DNA from 2 places in the Paraburkholderia caribensis genome. Region 1 is predicted to be linked to the other one. Evidence: riboswitches for the same ligand, from Rfam matches in the RefSeq annotation. Region 1 holds a riboswitch; the other holds the start of a gene.
What was found. Region 1 has a riboswitch for glycine ahead of gcvT (glycine cleavage system aminomethyltransferase GcvT). Riboswitches for the same ligand answer to the same signal wherever they lie in the genome.
Positions count from the first base shown of each region.

Region 1 (4,209 bases):
CGGCGAAGGCGTCATGCACTTCGAGCGCGGCGAGCGAGAGAGGAGTGCGGTTCATCAGACGATCCGGGTGTTCGAGCTTCATGGAATGTTCCTGCTGGCGCGGCTTGCGTCTGTCATTGCGAACGCCGCGCCGGTCGTGAGTAAGTGGCTTATTCGCCGATCGACTTGCCGTACGCGGCGGCGTCCATCAGACGGTCTTCCGACGCGCCCGCCGCCGGCTTGATCTTGAACAGCCAGTTGTCGTACGGCGCGCTGTTCACGGCGTCGGGCGTATCGGCGACGTTCTGGTTCGCCTCGATGATCTCGCCCGAAACCGGTGCGTAGATATCGGAGGCGGCCTTCACCGATTCGATGACGGCGACGGTATCGCCTGCCGAGACGGTCTGGCCCAGCTGCTGCACTTCGAAGAAGACGATGTCGCCGAGTGCTTCCTGCGCGTGGTCGGTGATGCCGACCGTCAGCGTGCCGTCCGCCTCGGTGCGGACCCATTCGTGCGATTCGGTATATTTCAGATCGGCCGGGATGCTCATCGGATGCTCCTATGCGGTAATTCGGTTGATTTAAATGGTGGGACGCACGCGACGTTTTCGTGTCTGTCCGGTGTCTGTCTCGTGACGCTCATCGTGTGACCGATCAGCCGACGAGCACTTTGCCGTTGCGCACGAATGGCAGTTTAACCACGCTGGCGGGAAGTGCCTTGTCACGGATCTGAACGTGCACGACGTCGCCCGGCTGCACGCCCTTCGGCACGCGCGCGAAGGCGATCGATTCCTGCATGGTCGGCGAGAACGTGCCGCTGGTGATTTCGCCGTCGCCTTGAGGCGTGACGACCTTCTGATGCGCGCGCAGCACGCCCGCTGCCTTGCCGTTGTCCTTGTGCAGGATCAGGCCGACAAACGACGACTTCGAACCGTCCGCTTCGAGCTTCGCGCGGCCGATGAAATCGCGCGGCGCGGACAGGTCGACCGTCCATGCGAGGCCGGCGTCGAGGGGCGACACGTTGTCGTCCATGTCCTGGCCGTACAGGTTCATGCCGGCTTCGAGGCGCAACGTGTCGCGCGCGCCGAGACCGGCCGGGCGCACGCCCTGTGCCTGCAGCGCGTTCCACAGCGCTTCGACGTGATCGGCGGGAACGATGATTTCGAAACCGTCTTCGCCCGTGTAGCCGGTGCGCGCGACGGTGAGTTCGCCAAACGGCGTATCGGTGACGCGCGCGGCATTGAACGGCTTGAGGGCTTCGCTGGCGGCGCGCGCGTGGGGCACGGTCGCCCAGACTTTTTCGCGCGCATTCGGGCCTTGCACGGCGACGATTGCGTAGTCGCGGCGCGGCTTGATGGTCAGGCCGAAGCCTTGTTCGTCATTGAGCTTGTTGAACCACGCGACGTCTTTCTCAGCCGTACCGGCATTCACGACGACGCGGAAATGATCTTCGCCGAAGTAATAGACGATCAGATCGTCGATCACGCCGCCTTCGGGGTTGAGCAGACAGGAGTAGAGCGCCTTGCCCGGGGTTTGCAGCTTGCCGACGTTGTTCGCCAGCGCGTGCTCGAAGAACGCGCGCACACGCTCGCCCGTGAAATCGACGACGCACATGTGGGATACGTCGAACATGCCGGCGTCGGTGCGCACGGCGCGATGTTCTTCGATCTGCGAGCCGTAGTTGACGGGCATGTCCCACCCGCCGAAATCGACCATGCGGGCATTGAGCGCACGGTGCGTGGCGTGGAGCGGGGTGTGTTTGAGTTCGGTCATCGGGGCCTCGGGGCGTCGCTAAACAGGAAAGGCCATGCGGCGAAACCCCTCGCGGCCTGATCCCATCTCGGGCCAACGAGCGATAACTGCATGCCCCCTCTGTCCTCGATACCTGAGAGATTGCGCTGCCGTCAGCGAGTGCTGTCCGGCGTGGCGCGCGCCCCTTCGGTGGGCAGCCTGCGCGTGCGGGTTAGTGCACGGGCGCTACTGCCGCTCTCCAGAGTGCGAAAAACGGGCGCTCATTCGAATGAGGTCGCGATGACCGGATGACGAGCGGGTTTTTCGACGCGGTCGGTCCTTTTGCCTGAGAGTTTGCGGGTGTGCCCCTTCGGCGGCGCTGACTGCTGGGCGTTCTGAAAACGACAGCGGACGGCGCGCTCTCCCGACGCGTGCGGCGAATGTACGCGAGGGCCGGAGCGATGTCAAATCGGGGCGAGGGACCTTTTGGGAAGGCGGCTCGGCGGGCGGCGCGACCCCTCGCACAGTCAAAAAAACCCGGGCTGCGCGTTGCGGTCTGACATGGGGCGCGATCGACCGAACTGGTGCCGGATCTACCGGCTGATCGAGTAATTGGCTTGCCGGATTGCCCCGGATACTTGCAAAACGGCTGCATGCGGCCACTCGTGTCCACCCATTACCATCCAATCGATGACCAAGGCGCACATTTACCAGATCTACTATTCGGATCAGACGCGCAGCGGCCTGGACGAAGGTTTCATTCCGCTTGACAACGTCGGACAGCGGCCCGACTGGCGCGAGTACTGGCCAATCCGCCGCTTTCTGCACGAGCAGACGCTGGACGACACGGCATTCTACGGTTTCCTGTCGCCCAAGTTCGCCGTCAAGACGAATCTCGAAGCAAGCGACGTCCATGCGTTTCTTGCCACGGTACCGGAATCGACGGATATCGTGTCGTTCTCACCCTTCTTCGATGCGGGTGCATTGTTTACGAACGTCTTTCTACAGGGCGCGCAGGGACATCCGAACGCATGGGGGCCGTTCGATGAAATCGTGCGGCTGTTAAAGCCGGGCATCGAACTGAGCACGCTCATCATGGATTCGTCGAACAGCGTGTATTGCAACTACTTCGTCGCGAAGCCGCGCTTCTGGCGGCACTGGCTGGACCAGGCGGAGATCGTGTTCGGGATCGCGGAATCGAACAGTACACCGCTCGGCAAGGCGCTCAACGCGTCGGGCCGCCACGCAATGGGCGATACGCCCGTGAAAACGTTCCTGATAGAGCGGCTCGTATCGTTGTTGCTCGCAACCGAGAAGCACTGGCAGGTGGCATCGTTCAATCCCCTACAACTGCCGCTGGTGTATCCGGGTTCAGGAAAGGTCGCGCAGGAACTCGTGATGCTGGATGCACTCAAGCGCGCTGCCGTCGGAAGCGGACGCGCCGAGTACATGACCGTGTGGTCTCAGTTGCGCGAGCGCGTCGTGGCCACGATAACGGGGCCCTGATCCCGCTCGCGCCGAAGTGCGATCAGCGGTTGATGGCCGCCGACGCCGTGTCCAGTTCCTGATTCAGCACGCGCTGCTCGTCGCCCGTGAGGCCGCCACCGTGCTGTCCGGCCATGTCGTGCGCTTCGTGGCGGATCGTGTCGAGCCGGCGGTGCAGCGCGGCGCCGTCGGGCGGCGGAAAGTGACCCTGATTCACGCGCGCATCGATGCTGCGGCCCATATTGTCGATGCGGCCGTCGACCTGTTCGAGGCGATGCACGGCCATTTCATGTGGATTCGGCGCGCGAGACGGCTCGGCGAGCTGCTGCGACGGGGAGACCACGCACGCGGCGAGCGACGAAACCAACGCGAAACAGCCCAGCGCGCGGACGATATGCTGCATATTCCTTCCTTTCTGTTTAATCCCGCATGGATGCGGAAGGGCCCTGAAGGCCCATGTGACGTGACGGGTGGCAGCGAAATCGCCGCCCCCCGACTGCTACGCCTCGCGCCTGAACGCCAGCCTCGCCCCTTCCTTCTCACTGCGATCCGCCAGTTCGATGATGGCCATCACGTCCACCGCGTCAGCCGCGCTGACCGGGAACGGCGCGCCATCGCGAATCGACGCCGCCAGCGCGCGGTAGAACTCGACGTACGCGCCGTCGCGAGTCGGCAGTTCGCGCTGCACTTCCTGTTCGCCTTCGAGCACGCGCAACGTGCCAGCGTCATTGCCGCCGCCGAAACCGGCGTCGCCCGGACGCAAGCCCGCCTTCAACTGATCTTCCTGCGTGTCCAGTCCGTATTTCACATAACTGCCGCGCGTGCCGTGGATCGTATAACGCGGCGCGACGATCGCCGTCAGCGCGCTAGCGTGCAGCACCACCTCGTGATTCGCGTAGCCAAGCAGCAGATGCACGTAGTCCGGCGCGCTCGCGTTGTCGCGATACGCCTTCACCGTTGCATAGACCGTTTCGGGCGCGCCGAACAGCGTCAACGCCTGGTCGATCAGGTGCG
Region 1 covers NZ_CP026101.1:3,578,707-3,582,915, reverse strand. Annotated here, with positions in the region: gene gcvP (aminomethyl-transferring glycine dehydrogenase) at 1-82, opposite strand, end outside; gene gcvH (glycine cleavage system protein GcvH) at 150-530, opposite strand; gene gcvT (glycine cleavage system aminomethyltransferase GcvT) at 634-1,752, opposite strand; glycine riboswitch at 1,842-1,983, opposite strand; glycine riboswitch at 2,035-2,147, opposite strand; gene C2L66_RS15980 (hypothetical protein) at 2,401-3,216, shown strand; gene C2L66_RS15975 (hypothetical protein) at 3,239-3,598, opposite strand; gene C2L66_RS15970 (oxidoreductase) at 3,695-4,209, opposite strand, start outside.

Region 2 (4,209 bases), on a different replicon from region 1:
GACGCTGCTCTGCGCGTGCGCCGCACCCGCGAAGGCCGCCGAAGCAGCCGCGAAAATCAATGTGGTTTTTTTCATATTCGTGTTCCGTACTAAGCCTGGCGACTTGAATGAATGTGCTGTGCTCCGTGTTCGAGATAGCCGCGGCAAGTAGCGTTGAAAACTCGCGGCATGCGTCGATCACGCAAAGCGCACTATAGAGTCTGAGTTGATGTTTCGTTATGTTTAATAATTAAAAACTATTTTTTAGGAACTCAAAATAAATCCGATTTTTAATGATAAGAAGATGTTTTTTCTGATGAAAACCATCTCGATATTTAGTTTGAAAATGGCGCGGATTTGATTTTGTGTTGTGGCATTGCTACGTTGCTCGTTTACATGGGTGATAATCGTATTTGCGGTGATTTAGGCTGTATCGCTGAATGGATTTGGTGATTTAATGTTGATATATATGTCTAATCTGTTTTATTTCTGTTGCTCATGCTGAATAAGTTGCAGGCAATACGAATTTTCTTAAGAGTCGCCGAGAACAACTCGTTCAGTCGAGCCGCTTCGAGTCTCAATCTTTCCAATGCGGTCGTGACGCGCTATGTGGCGCTGCTGGAGGCGCATCTCAATGCGCGTCTCGTCAATCGCACGACGCGCAGCGTGTCGTTGACGGAAGCGGGCCGCGCTTATGCGAGAGGGTGCCAGCAACTGCTGGAGTTGCTGGATTCGATGGAGTCGGCCGTGACAGAAGAGGCGGGCGAGCCCACGGGCACGCTCAAGATCGCGGCGGCCGCCTCATTTTCACTGGCGACGCTGGCGCCTTTGCTGCACCGCTACCGGATGCGTCATCCGAAGGTGAAGCTGGACCTCACGCTGCTGCATCATTCCGTCGATCTCGTCGAAGACGGGTTCGACGTCGGCATCGTCGCGTCGTGGCAGGTGAATGGCAGCACCCTGGTGAAGCGTCCGTTGCTGTCGGTGCGGCCCGCCGTCGTCGCGTCCGCCGGCTATATCGACAGGCACGGCGCGCCGGCCTCGCTCGAAGACCTTGCCTCGCACAGCTTCCTCGCGCCTTCGCGAGACATGCACGGAACTGAGTGGTCATTCGCGAGCGCCGACGGTCACGAGCGGACCTTGAATCTCGACTCGGTGTGCAGGGTGAACAGCATGATCATGCTTCGGCAACTGGTGCTCGCCGACATGGGCCTCGCCATCCTGCCCGAAGACTACGTCATCGGCGACATTGCGAACGGCGCGTTGCTGCGCGTGCTCGAACAGTATCGGGTGACCAACGGTCTCAAGGAAATGTCGCTCGTCTATCCCGGCCGCCGGCATGTGTCGGCGAAAGTGCGCACCTTCGTGGACTTCACGATCGAATACTTCCGGAGAGGTTTCGCGCCGGGTGCGCCGCGAGCCGACTTGACATCGAGCTGAGCCGTCCGGCGCAAGGTCGTCCGGAAGAGGGGCTTGCCAGCTTCTTTTGGCTTCGGTAAGGTCGCACTGTTCCACAACGCAGCACGGGAGAGATCGTCCCCAGCGGACGACGCCGACGGAGCAACCGCCCCGGAAACTCTCAGGCAAAAGGACCGTGCAGCTGGAACATCTGGAGAGCGGCGCCGTGCGCGCCCACCGAAGGGGAGCCCCCGCCGTTCGCGGCGCGCGGGCGAAACTCTCAGGTACATGGACAGATGGGGCATCGGCGCCGGCTGCTGCGTGCAGCGGCAAGAAGCGACAGCACGAAGCGCGGCCGGCGATGCTCAACGAACACTGGACCATGTCATGTCACGAATCGCCATCATCGGCGCCGGGATTACCGGCGTCACGACCGCTTACGCCCTTGCGCAACGCGGCTATCGCGTCACTGTCTTCGAGCGTCACCGCTACGCGGCGATGGAAACCTCGTTTGCCAACGGCGGGCAACTGTCGGCAAGCAACGCCGAGGTCTGGAACAGCCGCGCGACCATCATCAAGGGTCTGCGCTGGATGTTCAGGCGCGACGCGCCGCTGCTGATGAATCCGCGTCCCGACTGGCACAAGTACAGCTGGATCGGCGAGTTCATGCGGCAGATTCCGCACTACCGCGCGAACACGATCGAGACCGTGCGCCTCGCGATTGCCGCGCGCGAGCATCTGTTCGGTATTGCAGCGCGGGAAGGCATCGACTTCGATCTCGAACGGCGCGGCATCCTGCACTTCTACGCGACGCGCAAGGAGTACGAGTCCGCGCTGAAGGTCAATGCGCTGCTGCGCGAAGGCGGCCTGGAGCGGCGCGCCGTCACGCCGGAAGAAATCCGTTCAATCGAGCCCGCGCTGCACGGCGAGTTCTACGGCGGTTTTTTCACGCCGTCGGATTCGACGGGCGACATCCACAAGTTCACGCGCGGTCTTGCCGACGCATGTGCGCGGCACGGCGTCGAGTTTCGCTACGACACGGCGGTGCAGTCGATTCACGAGGAAAGCACCGGGCGGCTCGTCGTCGCGAGCCAAACGCAAGGGCAGCGCGATGCGGCGGCGTTCGACAGCCTCGTGATCTGCGCGGGAGTCGGCAGCCGCGCGTTCGCGGCGATGGTCGGCGATCATGTGAACGTGTACCCCGTAAAGGGCTATTCGATCACCGTGTGTCTCGACGATGCGAAGAGCCAGCAGCACGCGCCGTGGGTCAGCCTGCTCGACGACAGCGCGAAGATCGTCACCAGCCGGCTTGGCGCGGACCGCTTTCGCGTCGCGGGCACGGCCGAACTGAACGGCCTGAATCGCGATATCCGTTCGGACCGCATCGAGCCGCTCGTGCGCTGGACGCGTGAGCATTTTCCCGGCGTATCGACAGCGCGTGTCGTGCCGTGGGCGGGGCTGCGTCCGATGTTGCCGGGCATGCTGCCGAAGGTTGGACGCGGCAAGCGCCGTGGCGTGTTCTACAACACGGGTCACGGTCATCTCGGATGGACGCTGTCGGCGGCGACGGCGGAGGGTGTCGCGCAGGCATTGTCGGCGTCGTCGGTATAACCGGCGCGTAGCGGACGATCCGCGCAGGCGGGCGGCCAGGACTTTCGAAGTCGAAACGCGAAGCAACGTGCGTGAGCGTTTGCGAGCATGCGTTGCCGCGAGCGTCTGGCTGCCCGCTTCATCGACGCGAACCGTCACGAATGAATGACGCGTTTTGCGCGACAGTAATCGCGTCACGGCGGCGTAGCCGCTGACGCGTATCGAGCTATCAGCGCGGACCATCAGCGCGGACTATCAGCGTACCGGCAGCAGTGCCAGCGACGCACGCCAGGATTTGTACTCGCTGCAATTTTGCTGCCCGCTCTCTATAAATGAATCAGGACGAACGGGTCAACCGTTCGCGTCCTGGATTGTCCATTGCGGGCAAACATGCAACTGAATCTCAAGTCGATCTCGATCCACCCGGACAGACATCAAGGGTCGATCGCATCCGTCTGCGCTTGCGGGTGGATCGTCATGCGACATGGTTTGCGTCGGCCGGATGGGCTCTGTTTCTTTTCGGACTCTTCGGTGTGCTATGTCACAGTCGCCGGCTGCGACGCACGAAATAATGTCTTCACAGTGCCAGGCATAACGAACGCCACGGAGGTGCGCTGTGTTTCACTCGACTCTATCCCGCACCTGGTTATGCACCGCCGTGACAACGGCCTGCCTCGCCGGATACCCCCACGCCAACGCCGAAGCGATCGCACCGCATGCTGCGGCTGCTTCCGCGCCGTCGCCTGCGTCCGCGCCAGTGAAAGAGAAACGAACGGCGCCCGCGAATGCGAACGCCCCGCTCGACTTCCCGGCGATCGTCGAGCGTTACGGGCCCGCCGTCGTGAACATCCGCGCGATCCTGCCGGAGAAGCCGCTGGCAGCGCCAACGCCGCCAGCGCCGGCCGCGGCGCCTGCGGCCGCTTCGGGCGCGAGCTCCGAAGCGATCGACGGTGACGACCCGCTGTTCGCGTTCTTCCGGCAGGCCATGCCGCAGTTGCAGGACGGGCAGAGTAGTTCTCCGCGTGCGATGTCGGGCGTGGGCTCGGGTTTCATCGTCAGTCCCAACGGACTGATACTGACGACGGCGCATGTCGTCGACGGCTCCGATGACGTGACGGTGCGCCTGACCGACCGGCGCGAGTTCAAGGCAAAAGTCGTCGCCGTCGATGGGCCAAGCGATGTCGCTGTGATCCAGATCGAAGCGACGAAGCTGCCCGTCGTCAAGCTCGGCGATTCGACGCG
Region 2 covers NZ_CP026103.1:1,232,754-1,236,962, reverse strand. Annotated here, with positions in the region: gene C2L66_RS35100 (porin) at 1-75, opposite strand, end outside; gene C2L66_RS35095 (LysR family transcriptional regulator) at 478-1,419, shown strand; glycine riboswitch at 1,494-1,584, shown strand; gene C2L66_RS35090 (D-amino acid dehydrogenase) at 1,765-2,988, shown strand; gene C2L66_RS35085 (trypsin-like peptidase domain-containing protein) at 3,584-4,209, shown strand, end outside.
Region 2: linked by a shared signal. The riboswitch ahead of C2L66_RS35090 (D-amino acid dehydrogenase) and the one ahead of gcvT (glycine cleavage system aminomethyltransferase GcvT) in region 1 are both predicted to bind glycine.